DNA from 3 places in the Streptomyces sp. NBC_00669 genome. Region 2 is predicted to be linked to each of the others. Evidence: riboswitches for the same ligand, from Rfam matches in the RefSeq annotation. Region 2 holds a riboswitch; each other region holds the start of a gene.
What was found. Region 2 has a riboswitch for cyclic di-AMP ahead of OG896_RS38755 (C40 family peptidase). Riboswitches for the same ligand answer to the same signal wherever they lie in the genome.
Positions count from the first base shown of each region.

Region 1 (7,273 bases), 4.0 Mb from region 2:
CCTCGCGTTCCTGCGCGCGGCCGCCGAACGCGGCGCCCCCGAGCCCGACTTCACCGCACGCGAGGCCGAACTCCTCTCCCACCTGTGGCACCGCAGGGCGCTGGCACAGCCGGCCCTGGCCCACGCGGTGGCGCTGGACCAGCCGGTGACCCCGCAGTGGCCGCCGCGTATTCCGCCGCCCCGCGCGGGGCAGTGGGGCCCGCCCGCGCAGTACCCGACGTGGCCGCCGCAGCCTCCGCAGCCGTACGGGCCGCCGCAGGCGTACGGTTCGGCCCCGCCGTACGACTCACCGCCCCGGTACGACGCCCCGCCCCCGTACGACTCACCGCCGCCGTACGACTCGCCGCCGCCGTACGGCCCTCCGCGGCCGTACGACCCGACGCAGCCGGCGCGGCACGTACCGAAGCATCTCTAGGCCCTCCGGCCGTACTTGAGGGCTCTGCGGGCGCGCAGGGGACCGGCCGGTGCGCCGGTCGCATGACGTTGCGCGCCATACCTCCCACTTCACCCCCGATGAACCCTTTCAGGTGATTGATTTCCTGGACGGATTCGGCCTGGAAATCCAGTGATGCTGCTGTAACACTCTGTGCCGGATGGGTCGTTTCTCGATCCAGGGGGGCTCCTACGCGTCGGGGGACGCCGATCGCGGCGCGCGGCGAGCCAGGGAGGTCGGTCTGGCGATGAAGTCCGAACAACCGGCGGGCGTGGCGACGCAAGAGCCGCACGCGGCCCCGTATGTCGGCTACACGGCGGGGGGCGCAGGGATGGGCATGGGAACGGGAACCGGAGCAGGTACGGGCACGGGTACAGGTACGGGTGCGGGCACAGGTACGGATCAGGGGGCCGGTGGGCTGCCGGAGCGGGTGCAGGTCACGGTGGACCAGTTCAGCGGGCCGCACGCCGGGGAGTTGGTGCTGCGCGAACTGGCGGCCGCGGTGCGGCGATCCGCGGACACGCTCCACCAGGACCCGCCGCCGCTGGACCGGGCCGAGCTGGAATGGCGGTTGGAGGCCGACGCGGCGCTCGCCCGGCGCGGTGTCCGGGTCCGGGCGGTGTACCCGCGCGCGGTGCTCGGTGAGCCCGTACGCGCCCGTTTCCTCCAGGAGTTGTCCGACGCGGGCGTCATCGTCCGGGTGATCGACCATGTCGCGCACGACATGCTGATCTTCGACCGGCACACCGTCTGCCTGCCGGCGAGCGAACGGCCCGCGCCGCGCGCCGGGTACGGCCAGGCGGGGCCGGACGACCTGGACGGCGCGCCCGGCGCTTCCCGCTCCCCCGACGCACCCCACGCTCCCGACGGACCCAACGGGTCCGAACCGCCCGGCCCTTCGCTGCTCCGCGTCCGCGGCTCGGCCCTGGTCCGCTCCTTCACCGCGATCCACGAGTCGTACTGGCAGCGCGCCACTCCGCTGCCGCTCGCCGGCGCCGGGTTGCGGCATGCCGCGCTCGGCGAGTTGGAGCGGGCGGTGATCCGGCTGATGACGAGCGGCTACGGCGACGACCGGATCGCCCGCAAACTCCGCATCGAGCGGCAGGCGGTGGAGGATGTGATGGCCGCGCTGATGGAACGCCTGGGCGCCGGCAGCCGTTTCGAGGTCGGGTACAAGCTGGCCCGTGCGCTCGATCCGTCCGAGCTGTCGCCCGGACACGGATGACGGCCGCCTGCCGCCCGGCCGGAGCGCGGGCCGACCGGGACGGCCCGAGCGCCGCGGCGGTCGGACCGAACTCTTCGAGAGGGAAGTGTCGTTGAACGACCGTCAGGCCATGCGGAACCTGCTCGCCCGTGCCCGCGCCCGTCAGGACCCGGCCGCGCTCGGGCTGGCGCCCCGCGCCGAACCGCGCGGCCGCAAGGTCGAGGGCCTGACCCACGAGCACATGACGCGGCTGCTCGGCTGGCCCGAGCACAAGTACGGCTATGTCGAGCGCGGCCGGCTCGCGGTCATCGACACCGAGATCCTCGAACCGATCGCCCGGATACTGTGCCTGACCGAACAGGAGTGGGAGTCGCTGGTGTTGTACGCCACCGGCACCCCACCCGCCTTCCCGCTCGATCCGCAGGTCGGCCGTTCCGTCCCCCGGCCGTGGCGGCGGGTGCTGGCCGGCAGCCGGGACATCGCGTACGTCAGCGACGCGGCATGGGACCTGGTCGCGTACAACTCCGCGTTCGCCCGGCTGTTCACGCCGCACGGCGTGCCGGGCAACGTGATGCGGTGGATGCTGCTCGCCCCGGCGGCCCGGGTCACCCTCGCCGACTGGGCGAACAGCTGGCTGCCGCTGCTCGTGCCGCAGTTACGAGCGGCGGCCACCGCCCGCCCCAACGACAAGACGCTCCAACGGCTGATCGCCGACATCCGGCGCGACCCGGTGGTGGGACCGTGCTACGACGCCCCGACCACGGAGTACCTCCAGCCGCGTGCGGAGGGGGCGCGGCCGCTGCTGCACCCCGAACTCGGCCCGGGCTGGGCGACGATGTGCGCGGCCGGACCGTTCGGCGTGCCGGGCGGACGGCTGATGTTCGTGCTCTTCGACCGGGGCGAGCGGCCGGGGCCGCAGGAGCCGATGCACGCTCCCGCGACGACGGGTCCGGTGGACCTCGACACGGGTCCTGACTCCGGTCCTGGCCGCTCCGCAGGTCCTGGTTCCGATCCTGGTCCCGCTTACGTAGGTTGAGCCTGGTTCCGTAGGTTGAGCCTGCGCCCGGGCGCGGCTCCGTACCCGGCGACGACCATCCCCGCGATTGCCTTCCGCCACGACATCAGCAGACTGGGACGACATGAGCATCGAACCACCGCGCAGCCTGAGGGCGTTGACGCCCGCGGTCCACGCATGGCTGCCCGACGGCCACGACACCTGGGGCCTGGCCAACTGCATCCTGATCACCGACCAGGACAGCGCGCTCCTGGTCGACACCCCCTACACCACGGACCTGACGCGGCACCTCCTGAACCTCACCGCCGAGGTACTCCCGCCGGGCGTCGCCATCACCACGGTCGTCAACACCCATGGCAACGGCGACCATTCGTACGGCAACGGGGTGTTCACGGCGGCCGGTGCGGAGGTGGTCAGCACCGACGCCAACAGCGAGCACCTGTGCAAGGAGCCGAGTCCGGCCCAACTCGCGCGCCTGGTGGCGGAGAGCGACCCGGACACGCCGCTCGGCGCGTACCTCCACCGGCACTTCAGCCGCTACGGCGACTTCGGGGTGAGCGAGGCCGTGCCGCCGACCCGCACCTTCAACGGCCGGCTCGACCTCGAAGTCGGCGGTGTGGCGGTCGAGTTGATCGAGGTCGGCCCCGCGCACACAGCCGGCGACCTGATCGTCAACCTGCCCGGCGAGGGCGTGGTCTGCTCCGGCGACGTCATCTTCTGCGAGGACCACCCGGTGCACTGGGCCGGGCCGCTCGACGAGATCCACCGGGCGGTCCAGCGGGTGCTGGCGTGCGAACCGCGCATCATCGTGCCCGGGCACGGTCCCGTCATGACGCCCGCGGACGTGGCCGCCAACGCGGAATACCTGCTCCGGGTCCGCGACCGTATCCACGCCTCCCACGCGGCCGGCCATCCGCTCGCCCAGGCCGCCGCCGAGCTGATCGCCGCCGAGACCAACCCCCGCTGGGGGCTCACCGAGCGGCTCGCCATCCTCACCGCGCTCGAGTACCGCGTCCTGGACGCCGACACGTCCCCGGTCGACATGATCTCCCTGGTCGACCTCGCCGCCCGGCACGCGGCACCGGCTCCTCGGACCGCCAAGTCGCCTGCCCTGTGACGGACTTCCCCGCGCCCCGGTCAGGGGCGCGGGGAACGCTCCGGGCCGGGCCGCGCCGGGCCGCGCAGCCAAAACCGACGGCCCCGGCGCCGGGGGGGTGGTCGCCAGGGCCGCCGGGGCGGTGGGGCCGGTCATACGGAAGGAACGCGGGGCCGCCGGGCTCCGCTCGCCCGCTCGACGCGGGCGGCTCGCTAGACGGTGACGTCGTGGGCGCGCAGCCAGGGCAGCGGGTCCACGGGGGCGCCGCCGTCGGGGCGGACCTCCAAGTGGAGGTGCGGCGCGGGCACGTTGCCGGTCGCGCCGACCCGGCCGATCGTGTCGCCGGTGGTGACCCGGCCGTCGGTGACGACCATGGTCGACAGGTGGCAGTACCTCAACTCGGTGCCGTCGTCGAGGGTGAGGACGACCCGGTAGCCGTCGCTGCCGGCCCAGCCCGCGGAGGTGACGGTGCCGCCGTGCACGGCGTGCACGGGGGTGCCGGTCGGCGCGGTGAAGTCCTGCCCGTTGTGCAGGTTGGCCCAGGGGTCGGTCTCGCCGAAACCCGCGCCGAGCGCGGCGCAGGCGACCGGCTTGATGTAGGAGGCGGCCAGCCGGGCGAGGCGCTCGGCCTCGGCGCGGGCCGCCGCGGCGGCTTCCTCGCGGGCCTTCTCCTCGGCCGCGGCCTTCGCCGCGGCGACCTGCTCGCGCACCTTGCGCTCGGCGGCCTCGCGGGCGGCCTGCTCGGCCGCCGCCTTCTCGACCGCCTCGCGCTCGGCGCGGGCGGTGGCCTCGCGCTGGGCGGCGACCTGGCCGAGGATGCGGGCGCACAGCGCCTCGCCGGGGTCGGCGGGGGCGGCCCCGGCCTCGCCGGTCCGGCCGGTCTCGGTGGTGTCGGCGATCTCGGGTTCGGCAACGGGCTGCGGCAGCAGGGTCGTTGCCTCGGCCTGCGCGGGAGCGGGGGCGATCGGCTCGGCCGGAGCGGGGGCCGGCGCGGACGCCGGCGCCGGGGCCGACGAAGGCGCCGGGGCCGGGGGCGCGGTCAGCGCCGTCGGGTCGTACGTCGGCAGGCCGGCGAGCGCGGCGCCACCGGGGCCGGCGTCCGGCAGCGGGTACGGCGCGGGGCGCCCGGCGGGCTCGACGGCCGGCGCGGGGGCCAGGCCCGCCGCTCCGGCACCGGCGAACGCGGCGAACGCGGGAGCCGGGACGCCGGAAGTGCCGTTGGCGGCAAGGGCGTTGGCCCGTTGACGCGGAAGTCGGAAGTCTTCCCGCTCCTGGCCGGCGATGTCGCCGTCAGGCCGGGCGGGGGCGTAGGCAAGCTGGTCGGACGCCACGACGGGCGCTCTCCTTTCCTTCCCTCTCGCCTACCGGGTTAGCTGACGGGTTCGGAGGAAGAAGGTCTCCTACGGGCCTGACTGCTGCCCGATTCACCCCATTTTCACGGGTCCCCGGTTCCCGCGGACGGGATTCGGCAAGCGCGCGGTCCGCCGTCCTGGCGGCGGCGGTGACGACCGCGCTGCGTTATCGAACGTTAATAGAGCCGGAGGCGTTTTCCAAGCCGAATCGGAGAGTTGGGCATGGGAACAAAATGCGCAGGGTATAGGCAGAGTAGGCAAATCGGTCAGGCGATGTGGCCGGGCGGTGATGTGAGCGTGCATCAGTCGTTATCCGAACGGGGACCAGTGTGATTACTTTGCGTGAGTGTGCGAACTCGGCGCGCAGGCGGCTGCGCGGGGCCGTGCGGCAGGTCCGCCAATGGCGTGGACCTCTGCCATTGCGCGAACCGCTTGGCAGGCCAAGGACCCGGGCCCCACGATGGGCGAGCCCGATGTTCTTGTCATGGACCCGACCACCTCGCGACCTCTCAGGGAGCCCGCCATGGAACGCCCCAGCAGCCCCCGACTCCCCCACACCCGACGGTCCTTGCTGCGCGGCGGCCTCGCGCTGGGCGCCGCCGCGGGCGCCGCGTTCGCCGGCGAGCTGTGGACCGGCAGCGGCCGTGCCGCGGCGGCCGCCACCGTCGACTACCCCGGCGCCACCTGGGCTCCGGCCAGCACCGCCAACTACACGGCGTCCAACCGCCCTTCCACCTACGCGATCGACATGGTCGTCATCCACGTCACCCAGGAGACCTTCGCCGACACCATCACCCTCTTCCAGGACCCCGCCCACGCCGCCACGGCGCACTACGTGGTGCGCTCGGCCGACGGCGCCATCGACCAGTGCGTCCGCGAGCATGACGTGGCCTGGCACGCCGGCAACTGGGACTACAACACCCGCAGCATCGGCATCGAGCACGAGGGCTGGGTCGACGACGCGTCCTGGTTCACCGACGCGATGTACCACTCCTCCGCCGCCCTCACCGCCGAGATCTGCGACAAGTACGGCATCCCGAAGGACCGTCAGCACATCATCGGCCATGTCGAGGTGCCGGGCACCGACCACACCGACCCGGGCCCGAACTGGGACTGGGTGCGCTACATCCGCCTGGTCAACGGCGGCTGACCGCCACTCAGCCCTCTGCTTCCGCCTCGGCCTCGGCCTCGGCCTCGGCCTCTGCCTCGGCCCTCGGCCGGGGCCGGCGCGGCGCGGGCAGCGGAGTGCCGGGGCCGTCGAGGGCGTCGGCGAGGAGGCGTTCGGCGGGGATGCCGCGGATCGCCGCGTCCAGCACCTGCACGGTGTGGGCGACCGGCATCCGCTCGCCCATCCCCGCGAGGGTGCCGGCCACCTGCATCCAGCAGCCCGGGTTGGCGGTGACCATCAGCCGGGCGCCGGTGGACAGCACCGCGCGTGCCTTGCGCTCGCCCAGCTCCCGGGCCGGTTCGGGGTGCAGGAGGTTGTACGTCCCCGCGCTGCCGCAGCAGATCTCCGGCTCCGGCAGCTCGCGCAGCTGCACGCCGGGCACCCCGCGCAGCAGCCGGCGCGGCTGGTCGCGGACGGACTGGGCGTGCGCGAGGTGGCAGGCGTCCTGGTAGGCGACGGTGAGCGGCAGCGGGTGGCGCGGGGCGAGCGGGCCGATCTCGTCGAGGAGTTCGGTGATGTCGCGGACCCTGGCCGCCAGCGCCTCGGCCCGCGCCGGCCAGTCGCCGCCCTCGTCGCGCAGCAGGTGGCCGTACTCCTTGAGCTGGGAGCCGCAGCCGGCCGCGTTGACCACCACGGCGTCCACGTCCGCTGCCTCGAAGGTCTCGATGACGTGCCGGGCGAACCGCACCGCCTCCGGGAGCCGCCCGGCGTGTGCGGACAGCGCCCCGCAGCAGCCCTGCCGGCGCGGCGCCACCACCTCGCAGCCCTCGGCGGTCAGCACCCTCACGGTGGCGGCGTTCACGTCGGGGAAGAAGGTGCCCTGGACGCAGCCGGTGAGCAGGCCGACCGTACGTCGGCGGGTGCCGGTCGCCGGCGTCCGCTCGGGCAGCGCGGGCGCCGGTCCCAGTCTCGGTGCCAGCCCCTCCATCGCCCGCAGCACCGATGGGAGTCGGCGCAGCAGCCCGACCCGGGCGAGCAGGCCGCGCAGCCCCGAGGACTGGTAGG
Region 1 covers NZ_CP109018.1:5,258,147-5,265,419, reverse strand. The annotation lists gene OG896_RS22100 (PrsW family intramembrane metalloprotease) at 1-415, shown strand, start outside; gene OG896_RS22095 (hypothetical protein) at 771-1,658, shown strand; gene OG896_RS22090 (helix-turn-helix transcriptional regulator) at 1,750-2,673, shown strand; gene OG896_RS22085 (MBL fold metallo-hydrolase) at 2,777-3,769, shown strand; gene OG896_RS22080 (M23 family metallopeptidase) at 3,961-5,079, opposite strand; cyclic di-AMP (ydaO/yuaA leader) riboswitch at 5,092-5,229, opposite strand; gene OG896_RS22075 (N-acetylmuramoyl-L-alanine amidase) at 5,624-6,250, shown strand; gene OG896_RS22070 ((Fe-S)-binding protein) at 6,258-7,273, opposite strand, start outside.
Region 1: it holds a riboswitch for cyclic di-AMP, as region 2 does, so the genes downstream of both, OG896_RS22080 (M23 family metallopeptidase) here and OG896_RS38755 (C40 family peptidase) in region 2, are expected to answer to the same signal.

Region 2 (7,273 bases):
CCCCCGGCGGCTCGTTCTCGTCGATGACTGCCATCTACGACACGATGCAGTTCGTCACCTGCGACGTGGCGACGGTCTGCATCGGGCAGGCCGCGTCGGCGGCCGCGGTGCTGCTGGCGGCGGGCGCACCGGGCAAGCGGATGATCACACCGGGGGCCCGCATCCTCATCCACCAGCCCTCGCTCGGCGACGTGGTGCGGGGCGACACCTCGGACCTGGAGATCCAGGCCAACGAAATGCTGCGCACCCGCGACCAGTTGGAGGCCCTGCTGGTGCGTCACACCGGTCAGCCGGCCGAGCGGGTCTCCGCCGACCTCGAACGCGACACGATCTTCGACGCGAATGCGGCGGTCGCGTACGGGCTGGCCGACGCGCTGACCACCAGCCGCAAGGGCGGCAACGGTTCGCGCGGCACCGGCCCGCGGTGAGCCGGCGTGGCGCCCGAACTCCCGCCGCTGCCCGCCCTCACGCGCTCCGAGGGCGAACTCATCGACTGCTACCTGGAACTGGTCGACCTGCTCGGCCGGATCAACCCCTCCCGCACCACTGACACCTACTCGGCGCTCCGGGCCGCGCAGGCACTCGTCAGCCGGGCGTTGGCGATGCGGGACGCGCTCACGGTGATGCACCTGCGCGGCGAGACGGACCTGCACCACGCCACCCTCGGCCGCGCCCTGCGGGTACTGGACGGGGAGCGGCGGGCCGCGCGGGTCGCGGTGGCGCCCGAGCCGGCGGCGGACCCGGGGGGCAGCGGCGACCCGTCGGCGTAGACCGCGGCAGCGCGCCGTCAGCGGCGCGTGGTCGGCATGGCACCGTCGGCGGCGGGTGGTCGGGCCGCACCGTCGGCGACGCGTGGTCGGGCCGCACCCTCGGCGGCGCCACGGAGGAGGCGGCACCGCGGAGGCGCGGTCGCGCGCACCCGGCCGAACCCGCCCGCCGTCACCGCGTGTCACCGTTTTCCGCGACACGACCGCCGGTCTCATCAGCCCATTGGCGTATCGGAAGTTCTCGTGGCAAACGGGTGCGCGATTGCGCGTGTCGGCTGGACTGCGACTTCGCCGGTACCGGTCGGCGCAGTTCAGGGGGTACGGCGGGGGTACGCGAGCGGCTCGCGGGGGCGGCGGTTCACCCGGCTGGATGCAATGTGATGAAGGTCACATCGCGCGTTTCTGTCCCGGCGCCGCCCCGTCGTGTGCGTAACCATCCGTGGTGACGACAAGCCCCCGCCGCCGTGGCGGGGCGGTCCGTGCGGATGCCCAGTCCTGCCGACGCGCGGATGCCAGGTCGACACGAGTGCAACGGCAGGAGCGGAGGACCCAGCACGACGGGTCGCTCCGGCGCCCACCGGTCTCCGGCGGGCGCCGGAGCACCCTTGGGGTGAAGCCGCTTGCATGCGGCCGGGCATCTTCGCCAGCCCGAACCCGACAGGTCATCCTTCGCAGGCTGATGACGAAGGGTCGCGCATGTGCACGCCCAACCGCATCTGCTTTCGGCCGGCCACTTCCCGGCTCTCGCGGCTCGGAGCCGCCTCTCTGCTCACCGCAGCGGCCGTCGCCGTCCCGATCCTGCTGCCGGGCAACGCCCAGCGGGCCGACGCCGCCACCATGGCCGCCAGGGCGCTGAGCATCGCCGCGTCGAAGAAGGGCTCGCCCTACCAGTGGGGGGCCACCGGGCCGTACCGCTTCGACTGCTCGGGGCTGACGCTGTACTCGTTCAAGCAGGCGGGCGAGCAACTGCCGCGCACCGCCGCCGCCCAGTACAACCGCACCACGCACATCTCGGCGGGTTCCCGCCGGGCGGGCGACCTGGTCTTCTTCCACAGCGGCTCGTCCGGCGCATCGGTCTACCACGTGGGGATCTACGCGGGCGACGGCAACATCTGGCACGCGCCGAAGACCGGCAGCACGGTCCGGCTCGAACACATCTGGACCAGCGGCGTCTGGTACGGACGGGTGAACTGACGCCGCCCGGCGGCCGGGCACTCGACCGCACGCGCACCGCGCCCCCGACGGTCGACGCGGGCCGGGCCCCGGGCCCCCTCCACGGCGGCGCGAGGCTCCGTCCGAGCCCAGGTCCGCGCTCAGGTCCGCGCCCGGCCCCGAACCACGCGCCCGCCCCTGCCCGCCGCGCCCCTACGGCTCCACCCGCTGACGCCTCGTCACATCGCCGTGGCCCGGCCCCACCCGCGGGACACCCGCCAGGCCGCCGTCGCTCCCCCGGCCACGGCCACGGCGAGGAGGGCCGCAATGCCGGTGAGGGTACGGCCGGTGTCGCCGACGGCGGCGTGCCGCGGGCAGTCGGCCCCCCAGTAGCCCGGCGAGGCGGGGCCGGACGCGCGCACCCACCCGGGCAGGGTGCCCGGACCGCTCTGAGCGCCTTCCCCGTCACCCGTGCCCGGCGTGATCCGCGTGCTCGGCGTCATCGGCGTCGGGGGCGCCGCCCATCATGCGGAGCATCCCGGCGCCGCCGGTCCGGAAGAAGCGCACCAGGAGGGCGGCGGCCAGGACGAGGAAGGCGATGTTGAGGAAGGAGGTGTAGTTCCATCTGACGCCCTGCGTGGGGATCTTCGCGTCGGCCTGGTCGGGGATCAGGCCGAGGCCGCCGAAGAGGAGTTCGACGACGTATCCCGCGACGGCCATGGCGAGGTAGAAGGTGCCGAGGATGAACAGGGCCATGCGTGCGCCGTAGTACTTCCGGTAGATGTTCAGGATCGGCAGGATCAGCAGGTCGGCGAAGATGAACGCGACCACCCCGCCGAAGCTGATGCCGCCCTTCCACAGCACCACCGCCAACGGCACGTTGCCGATGGAGCAGACGAACGACGCGACCGCGACGAGCGGCCCGATCAGCGGCCCCCACAGCTTGGACGCCAGCGGGTGGCCGGAGAAGAAGAAGGCCCGCCAGAAGGAGTCCGGCACCCAGGCCGCGATCGCGCCGGCGATGAGCAGCCCCACGACCAGGTCGCGCAGGATCGCCGCCCATTCCATGACGAACACGTGGGCGGTGGCGGTGACCCCCTCGCGGGACAGCAGCCGGCGGGCGAACGAGCCCTCCGTCCGTACGGACATGTCCATCGCGGCGTGGCCCTCCATCGACCCGGCCACGCCGCGCTCGGCCTGCTCGCGGGCCTGGCGCAGCAGCCGGTCGCGCAGGAACAGCCGGAACAGCACGGCGAGCAGGATGATCATGACGGGGCCGCCGATGAACTCGGCCAGCGTGAACTGCCAGCCCATCAGCAGCGCGAGGATCACGCCGAGTTCGACGACGAGGTTGGTGGAGGCGATCTCGAAGGCCATCGCGGCGGTGAAGTCGGCGCCCTTGCGGAACAGCGAGCGCGCCAGCGCCACCGCCGCGTAGGAGCAGGACGAGGAGGCGACTCCCAGGCCGGTGGCGACGGCGAGGGTGCGGGGGCGGTCGTCGCCGAGCAGCGCGACCACCGTGGACTTGCGGATGATCGCCTGGACGACGGCGGACAGGGCGAAGCCCAGGATCAGTGCCCAGGTGATCTCCCACGTCATGGAGCCCGTGATGGACAGCGCGTGCAGTACGGCGTGCATGGACGAAACCTTCCCTGCCGGGTGCTCCTTGGAGGGCGGGCCGGTGCGAGGTCGCGGGGCGGCCCGGAGGCGCGGGTGGGGGCCGCCACCCGGGCGGCCCCCACCGGTTCAGCCGACGTCGAGCGTCAGTGCGGCGGTGTGCAGGGTGCCGGCGGTCCGGAACTGCAGGAAGAGCCGCCAGTCGCCGGCCGAGGGAAGTTCCGCGTGGAAGGACAGCTGCGGCCCGCCGTGGTCACCGTCCACCCGCGCGGTCGGGTGCAGGTGCGCGAACGCGCCGTCGCCCTGGTGGAAGGCGGTCAGGTGGGCGTACGAGTCCAGATACGGCTGTAGGTCGGTGACGGGCTTGCCCGCCTTGGTGATCGTGACGGTGAGCGGGTGCTCCATCCCGGCCATCAACCCGCCCGCGACGGCGACGGTGTAGCCGTCCACCCGTACCGACGGCGCGGGCGCGGGCAGCGCCGCCATGGTGGCCGGCCCCGGCACGGCGACAGTGCGGGACAGGACGAACGCCGTGCCCTTGCCCGGGCCGCTGCCGGGCGTGAAGGACGCGAACATCCGCCAGGCGCCGGGCTTCAACTCGGCCAGGTCCGCGGTCCACGTCCCGTCGGCCGCCATGACCGGATGGAGGTGCTGGAAGCCCGTCAGGTCCGAGCGGACGGCGTAGAAGTGCAGGCGCTTGGTCTGGTCGACCGCGAAGTCGGTGACCGGCCTGCCGTCCGGCCCGGTGACCGTGAACCGGTAGGCGCCCGGCCGGCCCGCCGGGAGCGTCCTGGTCGCGCTGGTCAGCTGGTAGCCGTCCATGGCGGCGGACAGGCCGTCGCCGCCGGCCATGTGGTCCATGCCGGGCATGGTCGGGCCGTCGTGGGCGGAACCGACGGACGAGGGCGTCGCGGCAGCCGTGGACGGGGCCGTCGATCCGGCCGGGGCCGAGGCGGCGTCGCCGGAGGAGCCGCACCCGGCGAGCGCCAGCGCGAGTACGGCGGCCGCGCCGGCCGCGAAGAGGGCGCGGTGGTGTGCGAAGGTACGGAGGAAGGAGGACATCGGGAGGTTCTTTCCGGAGGGGCGCGCCACGACGGGCGCGCGGAGCGAGCAGGACGCGTCGCCGGAACCGGCACAACCGCCGTTCCGGCACGGCCTGCTCAGGTCCGCGCGACGCCCACCCGAAGCAGCAGGTCGCGCCCGCCCGTCGGCGGCCCGCGCCACCACCTGCGGCCGACCGGTGCGGCGCGGCCGACCAACACCGGTACGGCGGCCACCGTGACGACGGCCGCGGACGCGTTCACCGGCAGCGGGCCGCGCGCGCGGGCCGGGGTGGACACGCACTTCTCCCCGTGTGCCGCGACCGGCGCCGCCGCCCGCGCGCCGTGGTCGACGGCACCGCCGGAGCGCGGCGCCGTCGCGGGTCCGCGAACCGCCATCGGCCCGCCACCATCCGCGTGCATGGCGGCGAGCGACGTCACGTCACCGTGGCACCCTTCGGCCGCGGTTGACGGGGCGCCGTGCATGAGGAACAGGCCGGCCAGAACGGCGCAGGCCAGCAGGAGCCGGGCGATACCCCGCCGACCGGCCACCCCCACGCCTGCCATCACCCGTTCCCTTCCCGCTCGACGTCCTGCGCCACGCAGCCGCCGGACCAACCGGCCGCCACGCCGCGGCCACCCCGACCGTATACCCACACGGGGTATACGGCGCGGGCGCCCCGGTCAGTTCGCCGGGAGGAGCTCCGGGCCCTGGGGCTCGGGGGCCGGGACGAGACGCCAGGGGGTGTAGAAGGGGTTGCGCACGCAGCCGGAGAGGACCTCGCTCTTGGTCGCCTTGTCCACCGGGCAGGCACCGACGACGAAGCGGCGGTCGATGCCGCCGGCGAAGGCCACTTCGTGCTGGCCGGCCCACTTGTGGGTGTCACCGATCGTGGCGTTGACGTCGATCCCGCCGGGTGCGTCGATGTAGTAGTTGTACGCGGACTTCCACTGCTTGTAGAGGTCGTGGTCGTAGCTGGTGCTGACGTACGGCGACGGCTGGTTGACCTCGACGTAGGCGGCCAGGTCGTACTGCCCGTCCTGCGGGGCCTTCGGCTGGAAGCCGTCGTGGAAGACCACGGCCGGCGCCCGCCCGTCCGCGCGGTACAGCTCGCCGCAGGTGCGGCGGTAGCTCGGCGGGTCGGGGACGATGCGGTGGACGTCGACGCTGCGGTCGGCGGCGGCGAAGAGCGGGTCGTGGACGACGGGGCAGAAGTCCGCGGCGGCCGCGGGCGCTTCGGGAGCCCGGGTCGGAGCCGCCGTCGCCGCACCGGAGGACGTCTGGGTGGCGAGAACGGCGGTGAGGGTCAGCGCGCCGGCCGCGGCGAGCGACCGGACTCGGTTCATGATCATGGACGTAGCGTGCCGGTCACGGAAGCCGGGACCGCTGAACGTCACCCGATCGTAGGCGCGTCCGCACGTCGGTGAACCCGTACCGGTGCTGTTTCAGAACGGAGTTGACGTGAAGTCAGCGCGGCATTGACGCGCCGGAGTCTCGCCGCGCGGGAGCGGTCCCCCGCTGGGGACCTGCCGGGGACCTGCCAGGGACCTGCCAGGGACCGGTCCCCCCCGCCGGGGGCGAGAATGCGGGGATGGCCCGCCCCACCGAACTCGCCCGCCTGCTCGCCGATGTCGCGCGCGGCGCCTTCCCGCCGCCCGACGGCACCGTCGCGTTCGTGCCGCAGCCGTCGCTCCGGGATGCCGGGGTGATCGCGTTCACCGCGCACAGCGTGGTGTTCGCGGACGTGGACGCCGGGCCGGACGACCGGGAGGACACCGGGGTTGCCCTGCGGGAGCTGCTGCCGGCCGGTGACCTGTCCGCGCCGCTCAACCCGCCGTTCCTGAGCGCGCTCACGGCCCGCACCGGCCGCCAGGTCAACAACATCGACGTCCTCGCCGTGGCGGGTCCGCTGCCGGGGCCGCCGCCCGGCCCCGCGCTCGTGGAGACCAACGACCGCTCGCACCCCCGGATCGTGCGCGCGCTGCGGCACCGTGACGGCGTGCGCGCCTGGACCGTCCCCGGCGCGACGCTGCTGCTGGGCCGCGGTGTGGCCGGCCGCTGGGAGGCGGCCGTGGAGGTCGAACCCCGGGCCCGCGGCAGGGGTCTCGGGCGGTCGCTGGCCGTGGCCGCGCGCCATCTGGTGCCGGACGGCGCCCCGGTGTGGGCGCAGATCGCCCCGGGCAACGCGGCGAGCCTGCGCGCCTTCCTGGCCGCGGGTTTCACCCCGGTCGGCGCCGAGGCCCTGCTGCTGCCGGCCCCGGACCCGCTGCCGCCGGACCCGTACCCGTACCCGTACCCGTACCCGCAGGCCCCGCCGGCCGCGGACCGGAACGGCGCGTGAGGCGCGCGCCGACGGCCCGGGGCGGCTGGTCAGAGCACGGGGATCGCCCAGGGGATCATGATCCAGACCGTCTTGCCGCCGTCACAGGTCGGGATGATCCGCAACGTGCCGCCGGACTCGGCGACGAGGTGGCGGACGATCGCCATGCCGCGCCCGTTGTCCTGCTGGACGGCGCCGGGCAGGCGCTGCGGCCAGCGCGGGTGCGAATCGGTGACGCCGATGTGCAAGTGCTCGCTGTGCTCCAAACGGATGTCCACGGTGAAGTTGGGTGACAGGCCGGAGGTGTGCAGCACCGCGTTGGTGGCGAGTTCGGAGACGACCAGACGTACGGAGTCCAGGGTCGGCGCGTCGGGCG
Region 2 covers NZ_CP109018.1:9,240,649-9,247,921, reverse strand. The annotation lists gene OG896_RS38765 (ATP-dependent Clp protease proteolytic subunit) at 1-428, shown strand, start outside; gene OG896_RS38760 (hypothetical protein) at 435-770, shown strand; cyclic di-AMP (ydaO/yuaA leader) riboswitch at 1,329-1,460, shown strand; gene OG896_RS38755 (C40 family peptidase) at 1,464-1,961, shown strand; gene OG896_RS38750 (hypothetical protein) at 2,159-2,341, opposite strand; gene OG896_RS38745 (permease) at 2,385-3,557, opposite strand; gene OG896_RS38740 (hypothetical protein) at 3,666-4,598, opposite strand; gene OG896_RS38735 (hypothetical protein) at 4,697-5,143, opposite strand; gene OG896_RS38730 (ADP-ribosyltransferase) at 5,261-5,929, opposite strand; gene OG896_RS38725 (GNAT family N-acetyltransferase) at 6,169-6,918, shown strand; gene OG896_RS38720 (ATP-binding protein) at 6,948-7,273, opposite strand, start outside.

Region 3 (7,273 bases), 1.0 Mb from region 2:
TGCGCGCGCACACGCCCGGGTGGGACTTCAGCGTGCCGCACGGCGGCATGACGATGTGGGTGCGCACCGGTGACGTCTCCGGGTCCCGCCTCGCCGTCACCGGTGAACGGCTCGGCGTCCGCGTGCCCGCGGGGCCCCGATTCGGGGTCGACGGCGCCTACGAGTCCTACGTCCGCATACCTTTCACCGTCAGCGGTCCCGCCGCCGACGAGGCGGCGGCCCGCCTCGCCCAAGCCGCCGAACTCGTCCGCTCCGGCGCGGCCCCCGACGGCGACCCGACCGGCCTCTTCGTGGCGTAGCCCCTGCGGGCCCCTGCGGGGTGGCCGCCGCGCCTTCGTCTGACGGCCGGTGGCCGGTTGCGCGCGCCCCCCTGCGGGGTGGCCGCCGCGCCTTCGTCTGACGGCCAGTGGGTGGCTGGTCGCGCAGTTCCCCGCGCCCCTGCGGCTGCCCGCCGTCGTGGTGGCGGTTCGTGTCCGTCTCCGGCCTGGTGGGTGGCTGGTCGCGCAGTTCCCCGCGCCCCTGGGTAAGTGCGGCTTCCTCCGCGGTGGCCCGAGCCCGGGGGCCGTCGGACGACGACGGCGAGCAACCCCCTCAGGGGCGCGGGGAACTGCGCGCGCAGCCGGCCACCGGCCGTGAGGCGGCAAGGAGCCGTAACTCCGGCGGTGGGGTGCCGTGGGGGCGCGGGGAACTGCGCGGCCAACCACGACGCACCGTCAGACAAAGGCGAGGCGGCCACCCCGCAGGGGCCCGCAGGGGCTAGCCGAGCTCCAGGTCGGCGACCGTGCGGACAACCGCTTCCTTGCGGAGGGTGACCGTTTCGGGCGTGGAGTTCCGCTCGGGTTCGGGTGGGGTCGGGGTGGAGAGGGGGGCGCCGTCGGAGGGGAGGAGGGCGAGGACCGCGGAACGGTGTGCGGCGGGGGCCTCCTCGTCGAAGGGGTCGGGCGTGGCGGGCACCTGGAGCCGGAGCACGGGGCCGGTGCCGAGTCGGGCGTAGCCGCGCCCGGGGGGCACGTCACCCGCGGGGGTGGTGCGTTGCGGCGCCCCGAGGACGGCCTGCACGTGCTCGGGTGCGAGCGGCCCGAGCACCACCCTGGCCCGGGTCTGCGAGATCACCACGGGCGCCAGCGCCTCGGTCGCGTCGAGCTGATCGGCCACCGCGACCGCGACGTTCGCGGTGCGCCCGTGCCGCAGCGGGACGTCCAGCAGCGCCTGCGGGTCGGGCCGCCCCTCGGCGAGCGCGAGTTGGGTGAGCGCGGTCGGCCGGTCGACGACGATCCACAGCGGCCGCCGTACGTCCTCGGCGACCGGATTCCCCGCCTGCCGGGCCCGGTTCACCGCGATCAGCCGCCGCTCGGTCTCGTGCGCGGCCCACTCCAGCGTCGCCGACGCCCCGAGCAGTCCGTCCTCGACGGCGAGCACGCCCGGCCGCCCGGCCAGGCACGCGTACTCCCCGGTGCCGCTGCCGTCCACCACCACCACGTCGCCGTGCACCAGCGCCTGGAGCGCGATCGACCGCAGCAGGCTGGTCGTACCGGTGCCGGGCTGGCCGAGCGCCAGCAGGTGCGGCTCGGTGGAGCGGGCGCCGGTGCGCCACACCACCGGCGGCGCGTCCCGGGTGGTCGGCTGGTCGCCGTCGCCCTCCTCGCCGGCCGGCACCGCGACCGGCACGGTCCGCTGCACCGTGTCGGTGTCGGTGAAGCCGAGCACCGTCTCACCCGGGGAAGTGACGAACCGCTGCGCGACGATGTCGGTCGGCAGCGGCGGCAGGGTGGTGAGGGTGAGGTGGTTCTCCTCCTCGTTCCAGTCGAAGCGGTACTCGCGGCCGCGCCCGGCCTTGGCGTGCAGCAGTTGCTCCACCCGGGCGCGGGAGTCCGCCTCGCCGTCGGTGAAGTACGCCGGATAGCGCAGGTGCAGCCGCATCAGCCGGCCGTCCTGGAACTCGTACGAGCTGAACGCCCGGTCCCAGCCGCCGTCGTGCGCGTACAGCGGCGCCGGGTCGCCCGCGTCGGACAGGTACGGCACCAGCGCCTCGTAGAGCGACTGGAGGCGTACGCCCTCGGCCTCGGTCGGCCCGGCCGGCGCGGTGGCGGCGCGGTCCCGGCCCATCCACGCGGCCGAGGCGACCAGCGCGGCGACACCGAGGATCGGCCCGTACGGCATCATCGCCACGATCACGACCGCCGCGACGGCCAGCAGCAGCGCCGGTCCGCGCCGGTCCTTCGGGGTGCGGCCCCACCACCCGCCGGCCCAGGACGCCTGCCTGCGCATGCCTCGGGCGATGGTGATGACGGGGTGCAGCACGTCGCCGGCGCCGTCGGCCGCGGTGCGCGCCAGATCACGGCCGCGGACGAGCGCCGGTCGGGTGCTGAGGATGCTGGGAAGGGGACGCCTGGCCACGGGTTGCTCCATGGGTGGTTCGGGTGGGGGACGGCGCATGGGGGACGCCGCTGCGCGGGGGGACACGCGCGGAGAGCTGCGGGGAACGCGGCTGGGGGGAAGCACGGGGAGATCAGGTGCGAGGTGCGAGGTGCGCGGGTGCGCTCGGGAACGAGGGCTGGGGAGCGGAACGGCGACGGGCCCGGGAGCGGATCGACCGCTGCCGGGCCCGAGGGGGAGGGGCAGGAGTGGCCGTCGGGGACGGCGCTAGATCTTGAGCCCGCCGATCAGGCTGGCCAGGCTCGCCCCACCCGCGGTGATGCTGGGGGCGATGGCGGTGCCCGCGAGGTAGAACCCGAAGAGGGCGCAGACCACTCCGTGGGACACCTTCAGGCCGTCCTTGCGGAAGAACAGGAAGCAGATGACGCCGAGAAGCACGACGCCGGAGATGGACAGGATCATGGGGCTCTTCTCCTGAGGTGATGGGGACGGTCACCGTGAGTTCTTCCAGGCTCACAAAAAGTAATAGATCGCGCTCGGTGGCAAATGGGTGATTTGTAGCTGATTTCCACCACCGGAGTGAGGAGGGGTACGAGGTGCGTCGGGCCCTGGCCGGAACGCCGCCCGGATGTGCCCGCTCCCTCCGGCCCTCCCCGCTTCCCGGCCGTCCCGGCGCCCGTGCCGGGGCCGCCCGGTACGGATGCCGTGTCACCTCGTCCGATCGGGTGACGGCGAGCCGCCGGGGTGACGCCCGAGGCGGCTCCGGCAGGATGGCCGGGTGCAGCCGATCCCCATCACCTGGCCCAGACTCGCCGACGCCCTCGCCGAGCGGATCGCCGACGGCCGCCCGCCCGGCCCGTGGTGGCGGGTCGCGGTGGACGGCGCCCCCGCCGCCCGCCCCGCGGACCTCGCCGATGCCGTCGCCGCCGCGCTGCCCGCGCTCGGCCGACCGGTCCTGCGGGTCGGCGCCGAGTCGTTCTGGCGTCCCGCCTCGCTGCGACTGGAGTACGGCCACGAGGACGTCGACGCGTACTACCAGCTCTGGCTCGACACCGGGGCGCTGCGCCGCGAAGTGCTCGACCCGCTCGGCCCTGGCGGCAGCGGCCGCGCCCTGCCCTCGCTGCGCGACCCCGGCACGGACCGCTCCACCCGGGCCGACTACGTCGAACTCCCGCCCGGCGGCGTCCTGTTGCTCGACGGGCCGCTGCTGCTCGGGCAGGGGCTGCCGTTCGACCTCACGGTCCATCTGCGGCTGTCCCCGGCGGCGCTCGCCCGGCGCACCCCGCCGCAGGAGCAGTGGACCCTGCCCGCGTACGAGCGGTACGCCCGCGAGGCGCTGCCCGAGGAGGCCGCGGACGTCCTGGTGCGCGCGGACGACCCGCGGCATCCGGCGTGGACCGGGTGAGGAGGCGACGGCAAGCCCGAGCCGTCGGGTCGGCGGTCGCCGGCGTGCCCTCGGCGCCTCGCCCGGTGGGCGCCGGCGGCGGCCGAACGCCCCTGCCGGGCACGGCGTTTCGCGCGGTTGGCGGCACCCGTCCCGACCTGTCCCCGGCCCCGGCCGGACCCGCCTTGCCCTGGGACGGCGCCCACCACTAGCGTCCACGAGCACCATGACTGTCGCCACCGCGCCGCTGACCACCGAGCACATACCTCTTGCCGTCCAGCGGTACGACCGCTGGTTCGCCCGGGCCCGGCGCCCTCCGTCGCAGCGGTCCTGGCTCGCGGACGGTCCGGTGCGCGGCGAGGAGCTGCTCGGCAAGCTCCACCAGGTGCCCGGCATCGAGGCGGTCCGCGCCCTCGACGGCGAGGGCGGCCTGATCGGTCACCTCGCGGCGATACCGCTCGACCTCGCCCCCGACGACCCCGCCGCCCTGCGCAGCCACCCGCGCTCCGCGCTCGTCCCGCACGGCGGCCACGCGCTCCCCTCCGGCCGCGAGAGCGAGGTGCTGCGCGCGCTGTACGTACGGGTCGCCGATCGGCTCGTCGCCGAGCGGCGGTTGGTGCACTACGTCGACGTGCCGGCCGGCGAGGTCGGCACCACGCCGTGGTCCGACCTCGGCTTCGGCCGGGAGCGGGTGCACGGGCTGATGGCGGTCAAGGCCCGCGGGCGGCAGCCGCGCGGGGTCGAGGGACTGGCCATCCGCCGGGCCGGGCCCGGCGACCTGCCGCAGATCGGCCGGATGGCCGCGGAGTCCGCCCGGCGGCAGCGCGGCACCGCCACCTTCCAGCCGCAGCCGGAAGCCGCGCTCGCGGCGCTGCGCGTGCACTACGCCGGTGCGCTCTCGGACTCCCGCTGCGGTGCGTGGATCGCCTCCCGGCGCGGCGAGGAGATCGGCATGGTGCTGCTGGTGCCCGCGCAGCCGGACCCGGTCGTCCCGGCGGCCTGCGTCGAACTCGTCGAGGCGTACGTCGAGCCCGCCTTCCGTGGGGAGGGGATCAGCCGGGTGCTCCTCGCGACCGCGCTCGCCTGGGCGTACGACGCCGGGTATCGCTACATGTCGGCGCAGTGGCCGTCCGCGTCGCCGCACGCCGCCGGGCACTTCCCCGCGATCGGCTTCCGCCCGGTCGCCTACCGGCTCTCCCGCACCCTCGACCATCGCCTCATCGGCGCCCCCGGCACGTTCTGAGGTTCCCCCCGGGGTGCCCCTGCGGAGGTGCGGCTCCTCCCGCGAAGGGAGCGCACCCAAGAACCGTACGAATCAGGGCAATTCGGAAACGTGTGAGCGGGATCACCGGATGAGTACGGTCCGCGGTCGGCCGTGATACGCCGAGTCAGCGCGACCGGCGCACCGTGATGGACGGTGGCGGGTGGCACACCTGAAGTAAGGGCGGCATAACGGACATCCGGGAGCGCGGGCACATACGGTGACGGGGGCGCCCGGGGGTGGGGAAGGGCCGTTTGCCCGGGTGGAGCGGCGTCCCCTACGTTCCGTCTCGTGCGGGGCAACCCGCTTCCCCTCCGCCGGGCGGACCGCCGAGTCCTGCCACCGCCCGCTACGCGGATCACCCGAACACCGACATGGCAGGAGCGGGGGAACCAGGTAAGCCGCCGCCCGAGTCGACCGCCGCACCGCCGGCGGGCGCACCCGGGCGGCTCGGGGTGAAGCCGCATCCGCGGCCGGGCATCTCCTGCCCGAACCCGACAGCTCACCTCGCAGGCGTAGGAGAGGACATCCCCCATGCCCGCACACAGCCGGCACCGCAAGCCCAAGGTCCGCAACGGCCGCCGTCTCACCCGCCTCTACGTGGCCGCCGGCGCCGGCGGCGCCGCACTCGTGCTGCCGCTGGTCGCCGCGACCGGCGCGGGCGCGGCCACCCCGGCGAAGAGCGCGACCGCCGCCTCGGCCACGTACAAGGTCGTCACGGGCGACACCCTGATCAAGATCGCCACCGCGCAGCACGTCACCGGCGGCTGGCAGCAGCTCTACCAGGACAACAAGGCCGTCATCGGGTCGAACCCCGGCCTGATCCGCCCCGGCACCGTACTGACCCTCGACGCCGCGAAGGCCGCGCCGCAGGCGAAGACCGCGGCGAAGACCGCCACCGCGTCCACCGCCGCCGCCACGACCACCGCCGGCACCGGCTGGATGAAGCCGGTCGGCGACGCCGCCATCGGCACCGGCTACAAGGCGTCGGGCTCGCTGTGGTCCAGCGGCTCGCACACCGGCGTCGACTTCCTCGTCGGCTCCGGCACCCCGGTGCACGTCGTCGCCGCGGGCACCGTCGTGTCGGCCGGCTGGGACGGCGCGTACGGCAACGACGTGATCGTCCGCCACGCCGACGGCAAGTACACCCTGTACGGCCACCTGTCGCAGGCGCTGGTCTCGGCCGGCCAGACCGTCACCGAGGGCCAGCAGATCGGCATCTCGGGCGCGACCGGCAACGTCACCGGGCCGCACCTGCACTTCGAGGTGCGCACCACGCCGAGCTACGGCTCGGACATCGACCCGGTCGCCTACCTGAGCAGCCACGGCGTCGTCATCTGACACCGGCACCGCGGTCGCACGGCCGCGATCGGCGGGCCCGCCCGGTTCTGGCAACCGGGCGGGCCCGTCCGCGCGTTCGGGCCGGGCGGGCCGAACTCAGGCCAGCAGCCCGGACAGTTCGCCGCGCGAGGCGACGCCCAGCTTCGGGTACGCCTTGTACAGGTGGTAGCCGACCGTGCGCGGGCTGAGGAACAGCCGTGCGGCGATGTCCTTGTTCGACAGGCCGTGCGCGGCCAGCCGGACGATCTGCCCCTCCTGCGGGGTGAGCCCCGCCTGCTCGGCGAGCGAACGCGTCTCCTGATGAACCGTCACCAGCGCGCCGGAGGCGCCGAGTTCACCGCGGGCCCGCTCCGCCCACGGGCGGGCGCCGAGCCGTTCGAAGACCTCCAGCGCGGACCGCAGCCGCCCGGCCGCCTCGCTTCTGCGCCGGGCCCGCCGCAGCCACTCCCCATACAGCAGCTCGGTGCGGGCCGCCTCCAGCGCGCGCCGGTGCGGGTCGTGCGCGGCCAGCGCCGCCGTGAAGTACGCCTCCGCCTGCTCGTCGGGGGCCAGCAGCGCCCGGCAGCGGGCCACCATGGCCTCCGCCCAGTCCTGCCCCGTGCGTTGCGCCCACCGCTCGAACCGGGCGAACGGCTCGGCCGCGCGCCCGGGTTCACCGAGGCGGACCGCCGCCTCCACCAGGTCCGGCACGCTGCGGGTGGTGCAGATGTGGTGCCGCAGCAGCGGCTCGGTGAGCAACTCCAGCCGCTCCAGGGCCGATCCGGCCCGGCCCAGGCCGAGGTCGAGCAGGCCCTGCGACCAGTACGCCCACCCGGCACCCGGCGCGGTCGGCGCGCCCGGTGCGGCCGCCAGCGCCTCGGCGACGTGGGCGCGGCACTCCTCCTCGTCGCCCCGCAACGCGGCCACCTGCG
Region 3 covers NZ_CP109018.1:8,223,258-8,230,530, forward strand. The annotation lists gene yczR (MocR-like transcription factor YczR) at 1-299, shown strand, start outside; gene OG896_RS34750 (hypothetical protein) at 757-2,397, opposite strand; gene OG896_RS34755 (hypothetical protein) at 2,644-2,838, opposite strand; gene OG896_RS34760 (uridine kinase) at 3,155-3,781, shown strand; gene OG896_RS34765 (GNAT family N-acetyltransferase) at 3,987-5,003, shown strand; cyclic di-AMP (ydaO/yuaA leader) riboswitch at 5,430-5,550, shown strand; gene OG896_RS34770 (LysM peptidoglycan-binding domain-containing M23 family metallopeptidase) at 5,556-6,362, shown strand; gene OG896_RS34775 (helix-turn-helix transcriptional regulator) at 6,459-7,273, opposite strand, start outside.
Region 3: it holds a riboswitch for cyclic di-AMP, as region 2 does, so the genes downstream of both, OG896_RS34770 (LysM peptidoglycan-binding domain-containing M23 family metallopeptidase) here and OG896_RS38755 (C40 family peptidase) in region 2, are expected to answer to the same signal.